2 regions of the Neisseria gonorrhoeae genome follow, and region 2 is predicted to be linked to the other one. Evidence: predicted binding sites of a transcription regulator. Region 2 holds the regulator's gene; the other holds the start of a gene.
What was found. The regulator FNR, encoded in region 2, switches genes on or off when oxygen is low (the NO sensors DNR and NnrR bind a similar motif). The targets are predictions, from matches to a motif close to TTGATNNNNATCAA.
Positions count from the first base shown of each region.

Region 1 (8,083 bases), 490 kb from region 2:
GGTGAGTTTTGCCAGTTGCAGGCGGCTGTTGCGGCTTGCGCCTTCGGCTTTCAAAATCGGGCAAGCTTCGTAGAAGCGGCTGAACAGGGTGGCGGCTTGGTAAAGGTAGGCGGCGAGGTAGTGCGGATACGCGGTGTCCGCCACGCTTTGCAGCACGTTTTCAAATTTCAGAAGCTCGGCGGCAAGCTGTTTTTCCAGTGGTTCGGTCAAAACGGTCGGTGCGGTTGCGTCCCATTCTCCGGCTTTGCGGAACACGCTTTGCACGCGGGTGTAGGCGTATTGCAGGTAGGGGGCGGTGTTGCCTTCAAATGAGAGCATGGCGTCCCAGTCGAACACATAATCGCTGGTGCGGTTTTTGCTTAAATCGGCGTATTTGACTGCGCCGATGCCGACGGTCTTGCCGATTTTGGCGGCTTCATCCGCGCCCAATTCGGGATTTTTTTCTTTCACCAAAGCGGTGGCGCGCTCGACGGCTTCGGTCAGCAGGTCAACCAGTTTTACGGTGTCGCCGCTGCGCGTTTTGAACGGTTTGCCGTCTTTGCCCATCATGGTGCCGAAGCCGATAAACTCGGCTTTTGCATTTTCAGGCAGATAGCCTGCTTTGCGGGAAGTGGTAAAGAGTTGCTCGAAGTGCAGGGCTTGGCGGTGGTCGACGACGTACAGCAGGCGGCCGGCTTTCAGACGGCCTATGCGGTAGCGCAGGCACGCCAAATCGGTGGAAGCATAAAGGAAGCCGCCGCCTTGTTTTTGCACGATAAATGCGGCGGGTTCGCCCTCTTTGTTTTTGAACTCGTCCAAGAACACGACTTTCGCGCCGTCGTCCTCAACCGCCAGGCCTTTTTGAACCAAATCATCGGCTACGGGCTGCAAATCGTCGTTGTATTTCGATTCGCCCGCCACATCTTCGGGGCGCAGCTTCAAGCCCAGCGTGTCGTAAACGGCTTGGGCGTGCGAGAGCGAAATATCGACAAACTGTTTCCACAATGCCAACACGGTTTCATCGCCGCCTTGCAGCTTCACAACGTATTCGCGCGCGGTGTCGGCAAAGGCAGGGTCTTCGTCAAAACGTACTTTGGCGGCGCGGTAAAACTGCTCCAAATCCGCCAGCTCGAACGCGGCATTGTCTTTTTGCTGCTCGACCAAATAAGCGACCAACATGCCGAACTGCGTACCCCAGTCGCCGACATGGTTTTGGCGGATGACGGTGTTGCCCGTAAATTCCAACACGCGTGAAATGCTGTCGCCAATGATGCTGGAGCGCAGATGGCCGACGTGCATTTCCTTCGCCAGATTAGGCGAAGAATAGTCGATAACGACGGTTTGCGGTTGGGCAGTTTTCGCTACGCCGAAACGCGCGTCGTTCAAAGCCGCATGAATGTTTTGAGCGAGAAATTCGTGGCGCAGGCGCAGGTTGATAAAGCCGGGTCCGGCCACTTCCGCGCTTTCGATGACGGCGTTGCCCGCCAATGCGTCGGCGACCTTTTGCGCCAGTTCGCGCGGATTTTGTTTGGCTTTTTTCGCCGCACCCATCACGCCGTTGATTTGGAAATCGCCGTGTTCGGCATTTTTGGTCGGCTGCAAGACAACGGGGCTGCCGGCGATGCCTGCGGCGGCAAAGGCGGCGGCGGCTTCGTGTTCGACGGTTTGATGTAGGTTCATGAAGTTCGGTCTTTCGGTTAAATTCAAATCAGGCGGTATTTTAAAAGATTTTATGCGGCGGAAACAGGAATTGTACGCTTTTTCTGCCGGTTTACGGCGTTCTAGGTTCGGGTATGCCGAACACTTGGCGCAGGTAGGCGAGGAAGGTGCTGTTGTTGGTCATGGTTTTGCCCGGCGAGTCGGAGAGCTTGGCGACGGACTGCCCGTTGCATTCGACCAGTTTCAACACGATATTCAAGGGCGTATGCCCCATATCGTTGGTGAGGTTGGTGCCGATGCCGAAGCCGGTTTTGAAGCGGCCTTTGAAATATTGGTGCAATGCCCAAGAGCGTTCGATGTCCAGCCCGTCGGAGAAGGTCAGCATTTTGGTGCGGCTGTCGATTTTGAGCTTTTGATAGTGGGCGTAGGCTTTGTCGCCCCAAACGTAAGGGTCGCCGCTGTCGTGGCGCAGCCCGTCGAAGAGTTTGGCGAAATAGAGGTCGAAATCGCGCAGGAAGGCATCCATACCGACCACGTCGGTCAGGGCGACGCCCAAATCGCCCCGGTATTCGTGCACCCAGCTTTCGAGCGCGGCCTTTTGGAAATTACGCAGGCGCACGTCGAGGGCTTGGAAGGCTTGGAGGAATTCGTGCGCCATGGTGCCGATGGGGGTGATGCCGAGTTTTTTGGCGAGGTAAACGTTGCTTGTGCCGCGCACGATGCTTGGGGCGGCTTCGAGCAGGGTGCGGATGACGTGTTCCTGCCACGCGAGCTTGTAGCGGCGGCGCGTGCCGAAGTCGGAAATCAGGAAGGGCGGTTCGTCCGGATTCTGTGCGGCGGCGATTTCTTTCAGGCGCGCGGCTTTGGCTTGAAGCCGGCGTTCGCCTTCTTCGATAACGGCAGGGGTTTCCAGCCGGCGGAAGTAAAGTTCGTTGACAATGGCGAGGATGAAGATTTCAAAAAACATCGCCTGTATCATCGGGCCTTCGATACGGATGTTCAGACGGCCTTTATCGTCTGTGCCGACTTCGACAAAGCGGCGTTGGAGCTGGAAGAGTTCGAGATAATCGACAAAGTCGCTTTTGATGAAACGCAGGGAGCGCAGATAGCCGAGTTCGTCGTGGGTGAAGCGCAGCCGGCAGAGCGCGTCGAGTTCGGCTTCCAAGTCTTCCCTGATGTCGGCAAGCGGATAGACGGTCGAGACGTTGCGGCAGCGGAATTCGTAAAGGCTGTGCGTCTGCGGAAACTGGTGCAGGACTACTTGCAGCATAGTGAATTTGTAGAGGTCAGTGTCGAGCAGCGAATGTATGATGCCGGTCATATGGCGTGTCTCCCGATTTCTGGTGGCGGCTTGGGGCGTATTAGAACACATCGCGCCCGCCCCGTGTGCCGAAAATGCCGTCTGAATGCGCCCCCTCATGATTGAGGCTGATTCGGATTTCTCCGAAACCGTCTTCCTGTACGATTCCGACCAATCCTTCTTTGGCAAGCTCCAACAGGGCGATGAAGTTGACGATCACGTAAGCCGCGCCCTGTTCGGGATTGAACAGGGCGTGAAACCTGCATATCCCGTGTTCGTTCAAACGGCGCAGGATTGCCGTCATTTGCGCGCGCACGGAAAGGGTTTCTTGGATTACTTCGTGGCTGCGCGTATGTTTTGCCCGAGAAAGAATGCCCAACCATGCCTGCATCAAATCGGCGATGTAAACCTCGGGCAGCTTCGTCTCGGCTGCAATTTCCAGCGGCAGGTAAGCCCACGCGAAATCCCGTCCCGCACGCGGCAGCGCGTCCAAACCCTGCGCCGCCAGTTTCATTTGCTCGTAGGCAAGCAGACGGCGCACCAACTCGGCACGCGGGTCGGCCTCTTCGTCTTCGACGGCTTCGGTACGCGGCAGCAGCAGGCGCGATTTGATTTCAATCAGCATTGCCGCCATCAAAAGATATTCCGCCGCCAAATCAAACTGATAGGCTTCCATTTGGGCAATATAGTGCAGATACTGCCCGGTAATTTCCACCATCGGAATATCGAGAACATCGATGTTCTGCTTGCGGATAAGGTAGAGCAGCAGATCCAAAGGGCCTTGGAAGCTGCCCAACACGATTTTCAACGCGTCGGGCGGGATAAACAAATCCTGCGGCAAATCGGTAACGGGTTGGCCGAATACCCATGCGACAGTGTGCTCGGATGGTGCGGATAGGGCAGGGATGGGCGGCATGGCGTGAATTGGTAAGTGAATTTTAATATAAGTTTACAAAAGAAAACAATCTGCCGGCATTCACGCATAATGTGGTCGGGCAGATGTTCGGACGGCATTATAACGGCTTTTAAATGCAAATATTTTGAAAAGGAGTAGATTGTGAATACGGTTTTAGGCGTGCCGATGTTGGTTTTTCTGAACCGACAGCTTGATTGCCGCGTTTGTTCAAATGCCGTCTGAATCCTGTTTCAGACGGCATTGCTTATTTTTTGCCCGCGATGTGTTCCACCGCCGCCTGTGCGCAATACAGTCCGAACGAAGCGGTAACGAGCATACTTGCGCCATAGCCGGCGCATGACAAGCCCTGCGGCGCGGCATCGGCAGAACACGCTGCGCCCGATTGCGGCGGCATGATATTTTCGGTCGAATACACGCACGGCACGCGCATTTTTTCCTTAGTATCGCGGCTGAAGCCGTAGCGTTTCCGCAAGGTGTAGCGCAGGTTGGCAAGCAGCGGGTCGTGGGTTACGCGGCTTAAATCGGCGGTTTGAATCAGGGCGGGATTTTTCTGTCCGCCCGCGCCGCCGCTGAGGACAAACGGTTGTTTGCGTTCCACAAAATAAGCCGCCATTGCCGCTTTGACGCGCACTTGGTCGATCGCGTCGATGACGAAATCAAAACCTTTTCCGAAGTATTCCGGCAAATTGTCTTCGGTAACGAAATCTTCAATTTCAAATACTTCGCATTGCGGATTGATTTGTGTAATACGTTCGCGCAAGGCGGTAACTTTTGCTTTGCCGAAGTCGCCGGTCAGGGCGTGCAGCTGGCGGTTGACATTCGATTCGGCAACGTTGTCCAAATCAATCAAAGTCAAACGCCCGATGCCCGTGCGCGCCAAAGCCTCGACCGCCCACGAGCCGACCCCGCCCACGCCGACCACGCAGACGTGTGCCTGTGAAAAGTGCGTCAAGGCAGAGTCTCCGTAGAGTCTGGCGATGCCGCCGAAGCGTCGCGAAGAGGTCAAAGCGTTGTCGGACATGGTCGAATCCTGCAAGATTGCGTCAAATCAAAAAGTGAACGAAAGCCGGCAAAAAATGCCTGACTGCACGAAAGCGGCATATTATACTGGAAAGCAGTCAGGCTGTTCGGCTGTTGTATAAAGCCCGACGGCGGGTCTATAATGAAACGGCGCAGACTGCCTTTGCGCAAACCTGAAGAGACGGCACCGTGAGACGGTGCAAAAGGAGAATACGATATGTACAAACATCTGGTCGTTGCCGTTGACGGCAGTGAAACGTCCATCAATGCCCTGAAACACGCCGCCGAGCTTGCCGGGGTCAACGGTGCGCGTCTGACTTTGGTACACGTTGCCAACCCTGCCGAATATATGGCGCTCGCCCCCGAATTTTTGCAACACGAAAGTTACGAGGCCGCCGCCGTCGCGCAAGGCAACGAGGTTTTGGATGCCGCCGAGCGCACCGCCCGGGAACTGGGTGTGGGAAATACCGTCAAACACCTGCTGGTTGCCAATAAGGGTGCGCGCGAAATGGCGCAGGATTTGGTCGATTATGCCGATGAAAACGGTGCCGGCCTGCTGGTGTTGGGCACGCACGGGCGCACCGGGCTGATGCACCTTTTGATGGGCAGTTTCGCCGAAACGGTAATGCGCCAAAGCCACCTGCCGCTTTTGATTATCCGTAGCAAAGCCGAAGAGGCGTAGAAATTTTCAGTTTGAAGGCCTTAAATGTGATTTTTCATATTTAAGGCTTTTTAATTTATCTGTTTTTAACGGGAGGGCAGTATGCCTGATTATATCCGCACCTCACGCGCCGCCGACAGCCTGCGCGATATCAAAATCACCCCTCATTTCCTGCCGCATACGGACGGTTCGTGCCTTATTGAATGCGGTAATACCAAAGTGATTTGTACCGCTTCCGTGGACGAAAATGCCCCACCGTTTCTGCACGGCAAAAACCAAGGCTGGGTAACGGCGGAATACGGTATGCTGCCTGCCTCAACCGCTTTGCGTATGCGCCGCGAAGCTTCGGCGGGCAAACAGTCGGGACGCACACAAGAAATCCAACGCTTGATCGGGCGTTCGCTGCGCGCGGTCGTGGATATGGAAAAACTCGGCGAACGACAAATCCTGATTGATTGCGATGTGATTCAGGCGGACGGCGGCACGCGTACGGCTTCGATTACCGGTGCGTTTGTCGCGCTGCAAATCGCCGTCGGCAAACTGGTTTCAGACGGCATTTTGAGTGAAAACCCCATCCTTGAAGCTGTTGCCGCCGTATCAGCGGGCGTAGTGAACGGCGTGCCGCTTTTGGATTTGGATTATCCCGAAGACTCCGGCTGCGACAGTGATGTGAACATCGTCATGACCGCATCGGGGAAAATCATCGAAATACAGGGAACGGCGGAAGGCGCGCCATTCAGTTTGGACGAGTTGGGCAAACTGGTTGCACTGGCGCAAAAAGGCATAGGCGAACTGCTGCGTTATCAGCAAAATGCGTTGTCCGTTGCTTAATTACTGTCCGTATGCCGTCTGAAAACCGTTCAGACGGCATTTTGTCAAAAATCTGAAAGAACAGGTTTTTCGCTGACCGCTGTCAAACGGCAGGCGGGAAAGCGCAGTCCGTTCTTGAACTTCATGTAAAAAATAGTAATAATAGCCGCTTTTCCAGCAAACCATGCTGCCCGACCAATCCCACACAAGAAAGCATGAAACATGGCGTTAATCGTACATAAATACGGCGGCACATCCGTAGGCTCGCCCGAGCGCATTAAAAACGTGGCCAAACGTGTCGCTAAAGCCCGCGCCGAAGGACACGATATCGTCGTCGTCGTATCCGCCATGAGCGGCGAAACCAACCGTCTGGTTGCGTTGGCGCACGAAATGCAGGAGCATCCCGATCCGCGCGAGCTGGACGTCGTCTTAGCTACCGGCGAACAAGTAACCATCGGCCTTTTGGCAATGGCATTGAAGGATATCGGCGTGGATGCCAAAAGCTACACAGGCTGGCAGGTCTCCCTCAAAACCGATACCGCCCACACCAAAGCCCGCATAGAAAGCATTGATGACGAAAAAATGCGCGCCGACCTCGCCGCCGGCAAAGTCGTCATCGTTGCCGGCTTCCAAGGCATCAGCAGTGAAGGCAATATTTCCACGCTAGGACGCGGCGGTTCCGACACTTCCGCCGTTGCGCTTGCCGCAGCCCTCAAAGCGGACGAATGCCAAATCTATACCGACGTAGACGGCGTTTACACCACCGACCCCCGCGTCGTACCCGAAGCGCGCCGTATGGATACGGTTACATTTGAAGAAATGATCGAACTGGCCAGCCTCGGTTCGAAAGTTTTGCAAATCCGTTCAGTAGAATTCGCCGGAAAATACAAAGTGCGCCTGCGCGTACTGAGCAGCCTGCAAGACGGCGGCAACGGCACCTTAATTACCTTTGAAGAGGACGACAACATGGAAAGAGCTGCCGTAACCGGTATCGCATTCGATAAAAACCAAGCCCGCATCAACGTGCGCGGTGTGCCCGATAAGCCCGGCGTCGCCTATCAGATTTTGGGCGCGGTCGCAGATGCCAACATCGAAGTCGATATGATTATCCAAAATGTCGGCAGCGAAGGCACAACCGATTTTTCTTTCACCGTACCGCGCGGCGATTACAAACAGACTTTGGAAATCCTGTCGGAACGTAAAGACAGTATCGGCGCAGCTTCTATCGACGGCGACGACACCGTGTGCAAAGTCTCCGCAGTCGGTTTGGGTATGCGTTCGCACGTCGGCGTAGCCGCCAAAATCTTCCGCACGCTCGCCGAAGAGGGCATCAACATCCAAATGATTTCCACCTCCGAAATCAAAGTTTCCGTATTGATTGACGAAAAATACATGGAACTGGCAACCAGGGTATTGCATAAAGCCTTTGATTTGGGCTGATGTTTCACGGTTTAAAACGGACAACGGCACTGCCTTTATCGGGCAGTGCCGTTTTGTCTGCCGCCCGAACGTTCGGACGGCATATTTTGACTTTGGAACAAAAAATAAAATACCCTAAAAAAATTAACTATATATGACAAATTGAAATAGAAAATTCATTTTCACGGCGAGATTAAAGTTTCAGGATTTATTGAACTTAAGCGAAACTCAAAAAACGGATTCCCGCTGTATATGCCCGCCCTTTGTGCTTACCGTTTTAACGCATTTCCGAAATTAATAAATAATCTGAAAAAAGCGG
Region 1 is NZ_AP023069.1:1,001,017-1,009,099, reverse strand. It holds gene argS (arginine--tRNA ligase) at 1-1,659, opposite strand, end outside; gene pncB (nicotinate phosphoribosyltransferase) at 1,751-2,959, opposite strand; gene HT085_RS05200 (segregation and condensation protein A) at 3,000-3,854, opposite strand; gene HT085_RS12055 (hypothetical protein) at 3,964-4,095, opposite strand; gene HT085_RS05195 (tRNA threonylcarbamoyladenosine dehydratase) at 4,099-4,875, opposite strand; gene HT085_RS05190 (universal stress protein) at 5,092-5,556, shown strand; gene rph (ribonuclease PH) at 5,638-6,366, shown strand; gene HT085_RS05180 (aspartate kinase) at 6,568-7,785, shown strand; partial or broken gene HT085_RS05175 (IS110 family transposase) at 8,011-8,083, shown strand, end outside.
Region 1: HT085_RS05190 (universal stress protein) is a predicted target of FNR. The motif match lies at 4,893-4,906, and genes of this name have one in related genera.

Region 2 (8,083 bases):
TGAGGAAGCGTCCTTTCGGTGTAACGGTCAGCCCGTGGCTGTTCAGGCGCACCAATCCCAAACCGGCGAGTTTTTCCAAATCCGCCAGTTCGTCTTTGAAGTAGCGGTCGAACGGGATGCCGAACATACTTTCGTAAATCCTGTAGTCGAGCGCGAAGCGGCACATTAAATCCTGAATGATGTTGCGGCGCAGGATGTCGTCCTGATTGAGCTGGTAGCCGCGCATGATGGGCAGTCTGCCTTCGTCGATGGCGGCATAGTAGGCATCGATGTCGCGTTCGTTTTGGGAATAGGTGCTGCCGATTTTGCCGATGGACGACACGCCGATGGCGACCAAATCGCAATCCGCGTAGGTCGAATAGCCTTGGAAGTTGCGTTGGAGGAAGCCTTCTTTGAGGGCGATGGAGAGTTCGTCGTCAGGTTTGGCGAAATGGTCCATGCCGATGAAGACGTAGCCGCGCTCTGTCAGGGTTTGGACGCAGTATTGCAGCATATCGAGCTTCTCTTCGCTGTCGGGGACGGCGGCGGTATCGATGCGGCGTTGCGGTTTGAACACGTGCGGCAGGTGGGCGTAGTGGTAAAGGGCGAGGCGGTCGGGATCGAGCGACAAAACGGTATCTATGGTGGTTTTGATGCTTTCGGAAGTCTGATGCGGCAAGCCGTAAATCAAATCGACGCTGACGGATTTGAACCCTGCCTCACGGGCGGCATCGATGACTTCTTTGGTTTCTTCGTAGCTTTGGATGCGGTTGACTGCCGCCTGCACTTTGGGGTCGAAATCCTGAATGCCGACGCTCATGCGGTTGAAGCCGAGTCTGCCGAGCATGAGGACGGTGTCGCGGCTGACTTTGCGCGGGTCGATTTCGATGGAATATTCGCCGGACGGTATCAGTTCGAAATGTTTGCGGATCATGCGGAAGACACGTTCGATCTGTTCGTCGCTCAAAAAGGTCGGTGTGCCGCCGCCGAAGTGCAGTTGGGCAAGCTGGTGCCGTCCGTTCAGATGTGGAGCGAGCAGTTCCATTTCTTTTTCAAGATATTCGATGTAGGTATCGGCGCGGCTTTTGTCTTTGGTGATGATTTTGTTGCAGCCGCAGTAGTAGCAGATGGTGTTGCAAAACGGAATGTGAATGTAAAGGGAAAGCGGTTTGTTTAACGCGCCCATACCGCGCAAATGTAAAACTTTGATATATTCGCCTTCGCGGAAACCGTCATGGAAACGGTCGGCGGTAGGGTAGGAAGTATAGCGCGGACCGCTGGCGGGCAGGCTGGCAATCAGCGCGCGGTCAAACTCGGGGCGGTCATCGTTTACATTGTGATTGTTCTGTATCTGAATGATTTTCATGGTGTGTGTGCGGTTTTATGATGTTAGTCAAATTTTGGATAGTTTGGTAGAATGCCACAGTATGATAAACCTGTCTTGATATGTGTCAACAAGCACATAATCGGGATGGGGCAAAACACACGAAAAGGTACGGTATGGCTTCGCATAATACTACACATCAGATGAAAACGCTGTGTTCTTCCTGTTCTTTGCGGGAACTCTGCCTGCCTGTCGGGCTGCTGCCCAACGAGTTCAGCCAACTCGATGCCGTCATCCGCCAAAGCCGCCGCCTGAAAAAAGGCGAATACCTGTTCCGTGCCGGCGGAGCCTTTACCTCGCTCTTTGCCATCCGTTCGGGCTTCTTCAAAACAACCGTCGCCAGTCAGGACGGCCGCGATCAGGTAACGGGTTTCTTTATGTCGGGCGAACTCATCGGCATGGACGGCATCTGTTCCTATGTGCACAGTTGCGACGCGGTCGCCTTGGAAAACAGCGAGGTATGCGAGTTGCCGTTTACCCATATCGAAGAGCTCGGTCAGAATATCCCCAGCCTGCGTACACACTTTTTCCGCATGATAAGCCGCGAAATTGTGCGCGATCAAGGTGTTATGCTGTTGTTGGGCAATATGCGCGCCGAAGAGCGGATTGCCGCCTTCCTGTTGAACCTTTCCCAACGCCTTTATTCCCGAGGTTTCGCCGCCAACGACTTCATCTTAAGAATGTCCCGCGAAGAAATCGGCAGTTATCTCGGGCTGAAACTTGAAACCGTCAGCCGCACATTATCCAAGTTCCATCAGGAAGGATTGATTTCCGTCGAACACAAACACATCAAGATTCTCAATCTGCAGGTGCTGAAAAAAATGGTATCCGGTTGTTCGCACGCCATTTGATTAACCTGTACGAACATTTCAGACGGCATTCTCAATAAACACAGGGCAGACGAAAACATCTGCCCTGTTTGTTGTATCTGCCGCAAAGTGCCGCCTGAAAACCGGCAGCCGCCTAAATCGAAAAATCCTCGCTGATGGGCGTGTACAGAATCCTATCCACCTTCTCGCGTGTCAGGTGCGGCGCAAACGCTTGGATAAAGTCGTAGGCATATCCGCGCAAATAAGTATCGCTGCGCAAAGCTATCCACGTCGGCGACGGCTCGAACAGGTGTGCCGCATCCACAAGCTGCAAATCGCCGTCCGTATCCGGGTTGTATGCCATTTTCGCCATCAGTCCCACGCCCAAACCCAAGCGCACATAAGTCTTCAATACATCCGTATCCGCCGCCGCCAATGCGACATCCGGCCGTTCCAAACGGGCTTTGGCGAATGCCCGCGCGATGCTGCTGCCCGCATTGAATGCAAATTCATAAGTAATCAGCGGAAACCTCGCCAAATCTTCAATACGGAGGGGATTCCTGCATTCGAGCAGCGGATGGTCGTTCGGCACAATCACCGCGTGTGTCCAGTCGTAGCAGGAAAGCCTTCCCAACTCGGGGTGGTCGTCTATCCGTTCCGTAACAATCGCCAAATCAGATTCTCCCGAAGTAACCATTTGGGCGATGGCGGCAGGGCTTCCCTGTTTGATGGTCAGATTGACTTTCGGATAGCGTTTCACAAAATCGGCAACAATCAACGGTAGGGCATAGCGCGCCTGCGTATGCGTCGTGGCAACCGTCAGCGAACCGCTGTCCTGTCCGGTAAACTCGCTGCCGATATTTTTAATGTTCTGTACATCGCGCAAAATACGTTCCGCAATATCCAAAACCACCTTGCCCGGCTGCGAGACCGAAACCACGCGCTTGCCGCTGCGGATAAAAATCTGAATGCCGATTTCTTCTTCCAGCAATTTGATTTGTTTGGAGATGCCGGGTTGTGATGTGAATAAGGCTTCGGCCGCTTCGGAAACGTTCAGGTTGTGCCGGTAAACTTCTAAGGCGTATTTCAATTGTTGTAATTTCATGGCGGGTCGGTGTGGGTCTGTGTCGGGTGGCTGAACATTGTTTATAATTTATCATATTTTCTTGCCGGTACGGTATGGGGCTTTGCCGTTGTGTTTGTTGTTTTTGTGCAACGGCAATCGTGCGATATGGAAAAAATCCCCCTAAAGTAATGACACGGAATTGATTTTTCGGCATGATAGACTATCAGGAAACAGGCTGTTTTACGGTTGTTTTCAGGCGTTGAGTATTGACAGTCCGCCCCCTGTTTCTTTATAGTGGAGACTGAAATATCCGATTTGCCGCCATGTTTCTACAGCGGCCTGTATGTTGGCAATTCAGCAGTTGCTTCTGTATCTGCTGTACAAATCTAATGAGGGAATAAAATGACCAAACAGCTGAAATTAAGCGCATTATTCGTTGCATTGCTCGCTTCCGGCACTGCTGTTGCGGGCGAGGCGTCCGTTCAGGGTTACACCGTAAGCGGCCAGTCGAACGAAATCGTACGCAACAACTATGGAGAATGCTGGAAAAACGCCTACTTTGATAAAGCAAGCCAAGGTCGCGTAGAATGTGGCGATGCGGTTGCCGTCCCCGAGCCCGAACCCGCGCCTGTCGCCGTTGTGGAGCAGGCTCCTCAATATGTTGATGAAACCATTTCCCTGTCTGCCAAAACCCTGTTCGGTTTCGATAAGGATTCATTGCGCGCCGAAGCTCAAGACAACCTGAAAGTATTGGCGCAACGCCTGAGTCGAACCAATGTCCAATCTGTCCGCGTCGAAGGCCATACCGACTTTATGGGTTCTGAAAAATACAATCAGGCTCTGTCCGAACGCCGCGCATACGTAGTGGCAAACAACCTGGTCAGCAACGGCGTACCTGCTTCTAGAATTTCTGCTGTCGGCTTGGGCGAATCTCAAGCGCAAATGACTCAAGTTTGTCAAGCCGAAGTTGCCAAACTGGGTGCGAAAGCCTCTAAAGCCAAAAAACGTGAGGCTCTGATTGCATGTATCGAACCTGACCGCCGCGTAGATGTGAAAATCCGCAGCATCGTAACCCGTCAGGTTGTGCCGGCACGCAATCATCACCAACACTAAGGCTAGGTAATATCTTGCCGATGCATGAGGTTAGCGGATTTTGTACCGGGTACTGTTGCAATATTCGTGAAACGTCGGCCGGTATCGATGATGTGAAACAAACCCCGCTTTTGCGGGGTTTGTTTTTTTGGGTGGTTTTCTGAAACGGCTATCGTCAGAATCGGGGTGCAGGTTCGGATTCGGATTCAGATTCATGTTTGTGTCCCATTGCCGCGCTTTATAGTGGATTAACAAAAATCAGGACAAGGCGACGAAGCCGCAGACAGTACAATAGTACGGCAAGGCGAGGCAACGCCGTACCGGTTTAAATTTAATCCACTATATCGGTTGAAACTCTGATTTTAAGGCGGTAGGATGTGGGTTTGCCCATAGCAAGGGAATCCTTTCTGTATCAAGCCCCGAAAGGGATAATTCATACAAATTCACGCCTTTCCCCCTCATTGGGAAATGGATGGAATCGTGCCCGATGTGTGCGGCACTGTATGCCGGATATGGTTTTATCATCATCCCTTTTCGGTTGAAACCCCGCCAGTTGCAGCGATTGAGCCTAATCGGTGGCGGAAGTTGCCGCTTTGCATTCGGGGCGGCGTGCAGTGCGGTGCTTTGATATGCCGTTTGTGTGTTGAAACAGGGTGGTCGGTGCATACGGGTACGGTATGGCTAAAGCTAAAAGTGAAATACGCTGAAACACTGAATGAGCCGCTTTATTGTTTGTACGACCTTTGCTGCTTTGCTATGATTTAAATTGGATTCGCACGCCGGATATTTTGGGATATGAAAGAATTCGACTTCATCAAACGGTATTTGCAAACAGGTACGGATAAGGATGTCGTATTGGGCATAGGCGACGATGCGGCGATTGTCCGCCCGCGCGAAGGCTTCGATTTGTGTTTCAGTGCGGATATGCTTTTGAAGGACAGGCATTTTTTTGCAGATGTCAAACCTGAAGGCTTGGCTTGGAAGGTTTTGGCCGTCAATATTTCAGATATGGCGGCGATGGGTGCGATACCGCGTTGGGTGCTGCTGAGCGCGGCGTTGCCCGAATTGGATGAAGTATGGCTGGAACGGTTTTGCGGCAGCTTTTTCGGTTTGGCAAAAAAGTTTGGCGTAACGTTAATCGGCGGCGATACGACCAAGGGCGATATGGCGTTCAATGTAACCATTATCGGCGAATTGCCGAAGGGTAGGGCGTTGCGGCGTGATGCGGCGGTTGCGGGCGACGATATTTGGGTGTCGGGGCGTGTCGGTATGGCGGCGGCGGCTTTGAACTGCCGTCTGAAACGGTGTGTGTTGCCGGATGATGTGTTCGCCGAATGCGAACAAAAGCTGCTCCGTCCCGAGCCAAGGGTTGGGCTGGGGCTTGCGCTGTTGCCGTTTGCCCGGGCGGCACAGGATGTTTCAGACGGCCTTGCGCAAGATTTGGGGCATATCCTGACCGCTTCCGGCGTGGGGGCGGAAATTTGGGCCGATTCGCTGCCATCTTTATCTGTATTGAAAGATATTTTGCCCCGAGCGCAATGGCTGTCTTATACTTTGGCGGGCGGCGACGATTACGAGCTGGTTTTTACCGCTCCGGAAAGTTGCCGCAGCCGCGTGCTTGATGCGGCGGAACGGTGCGGCGTGCCGGTAACGTGCATCGGCAAAATCAACGGAGGATGCCGTCTGAAGGTTTTAGATGCCGGCGGCAGGGAATTGGAACTACATTCTTTAGGATTCGATCATTTTGGCTGATTTTAAACCTGACTTTGCGTGGCTGTTGAAACGGCCGTTGTGTTTTTTGGCTTTCGGTTTCGGCAGCGGGCTGGCTCCGTTTGCGCCGGGCGCATTCGGCACTTTGGCGGCACTGCCTTTGGCGTTTGTGCTGATTTTGCTCGGCATAGACGGGCTGCTGCTGGCTTTTGTGTGTATCGTGCTGTTTATGTGGGGCATACGTATTTGTGCGTGTGCGGAACGTGAAACGGGTGTCAGTGACCACGGTGGGATTGTTTGGGACGAGATTGTCGCCATGCTGTTTGTGCTGGCGTTTGTGCCGTTCAGGTGGACGTGGTGGCTGGCGGCATTTGTTCTGTTCCGTCTGTTTGATGCGCTCAAACCGCCCCCCGTCGGTTGGTTTGACAAGAATCTGCACGGCGGTTTGGGCATTATGGCGGACGATATGGCGGCTGCGGTGATGACCTTGATTGTCTTGAGGATTGCAATGCTGTTTTAAACGGGGCTGCCTTGTAAAAATGCCGTCTGAAAGCCTTTCAGACGGCATTGTTTCGGAGGTTAACGCGTTACCGGTTTGTATTTGATGCGTTTCGGTTTCGCGCCTTCTTCGCCGAGTCGGCGTTTCTTGTCGGCTTCGTATTCTTGATAGTTGCCGTCGAAGAACACCCATTTGGAGTCGCCTTCACACGCCAAGATATGCGTGGCTATGCGGTCGAGAAACCAGCGGTCGTGCGAAATCACCATCACGCTGCCGGCAAATTCCAACAATGCGTCTTCCAACGCGCGCAGGGTTTCCACGTCGAGATCGTTGGACGGTTCGTCCAGCAGCAACACATTGCCGCCGCCCAACAAGGTTTTTGCCAAGTGCAGACGGCCGCGTTCGCCGCCGGAAAGCTGCCTTGCGATTTTGCTTTGGTCGCTGCCTTTAAAGTTGAAGCGTCCCAAATATTGGCGGGCGGGGATTTCAAACTGTCCGACCTGCAAAATATCGCGACCTTCGGCAATGTTGTCGAACACGGTTTTGTCGTTTTGCAAACCTTCGCGGCTTTGGTCAATCAAGCTCATTTTCACGGTTTGCCCGATTTTCACTTCGCCCGAATCGGGCTGCTCTTTGCCCGCAATCATTTTGAACAGCGTCGATTTACCCGCGCCGTTCGGGCCGATGATGCCGACAATCGCGCCCGCCGGCACTTTGAAGCTCAAATCGTCAATCAGCACTTTATCGCCGAACGATTTGGAAACATTCACAAATTCAATCACTTCGTTACCCAAACGCTCGGCAACAGGGATAAAGATTTCCTGAGTTTCGTTGCGTTTTTGGTATTCGTAGTTGCTCATTTCTTCAAAACGCGCCAAACGCGCTTTGGGCTTGGCTTGGCGGCCTTTGGCATTTTGGCGCACCCATTCCAATTCCTGCTTCATCGCCTTCACGCGCGCGGCTTCGGATTTCGCCTCGTTTTCCAAGCGTTTTTCTTTCTGCTCCAGCCAAGACGAGTAATTGCCTTTCCACGGAATGCCGTGTCCGCGGTCGAGTTCCAAAATCCATTCGGCGGCGTTGTCGAGGAAGTAGCGGTCGTGCGTTACCGCGACCACTGTGCCGGGGAAGCGCACGAGGAATTGCTCCAGCCATTCCACCGATTCCGCATCCAAGTGGTTGGTCGGCTCGTCCAAGAGCAGCATATCGGGCTTGCTCAACAAAAGTTTGCACAAAGCGACGCGGCGTTTTTCACCGCCCGAAAGATTGCCGATTTTGGCATCCCAATCAGGCAGGCGCAGCGCGTCGGCAGCGATTTCCAATTCGTGTTCCGCACCGCCGCCAGTTGACGAACCCGCCGCGATAATCGCTTCCAAGCGGCCTTGTTCTTCCGCCAGCGCGTCAAAATCCGCATCGGGATTGGCGTACTCGGCATACACTTCTTCCAAACGTTTCTGTGCGGCAGCCACTTCGCCGAAACCGCTTTCCACTTCCTCGCGCACGGTTTTTTCCGGATCAAGCTCCGGCTCTTGCGGCAGATAGCCGAT
Region 2 is NZ_AP023069.1:1,495,251-1,503,333, reverse strand. It holds gene hemN (oxygen-independent coproporphyrinogen III oxidase) at 1-1,345, opposite strand, end outside; gene fnr (fumarate/nitrate reduction transcriptional regulator Fnr) at 1,480-2,214, shown strand; gene HT085_RS07740 (CysB family HTH-type transcriptional regulator) at 2,327-3,277, opposite strand; gene rmpM (peptidoglycan-binding outer membrane protein RmpM) at 3,641-4,351, shown strand; gene thiL (thiamine-phosphate kinase) at 5,126-6,082, shown strand; gene HT085_RS07725 (phosphatidylglycerophosphatase A family protein) at 6,075-6,560, shown strand; gene ettA (energy-dependent translational throttle protein EttA) at 6,620-8,083, opposite strand, start outside.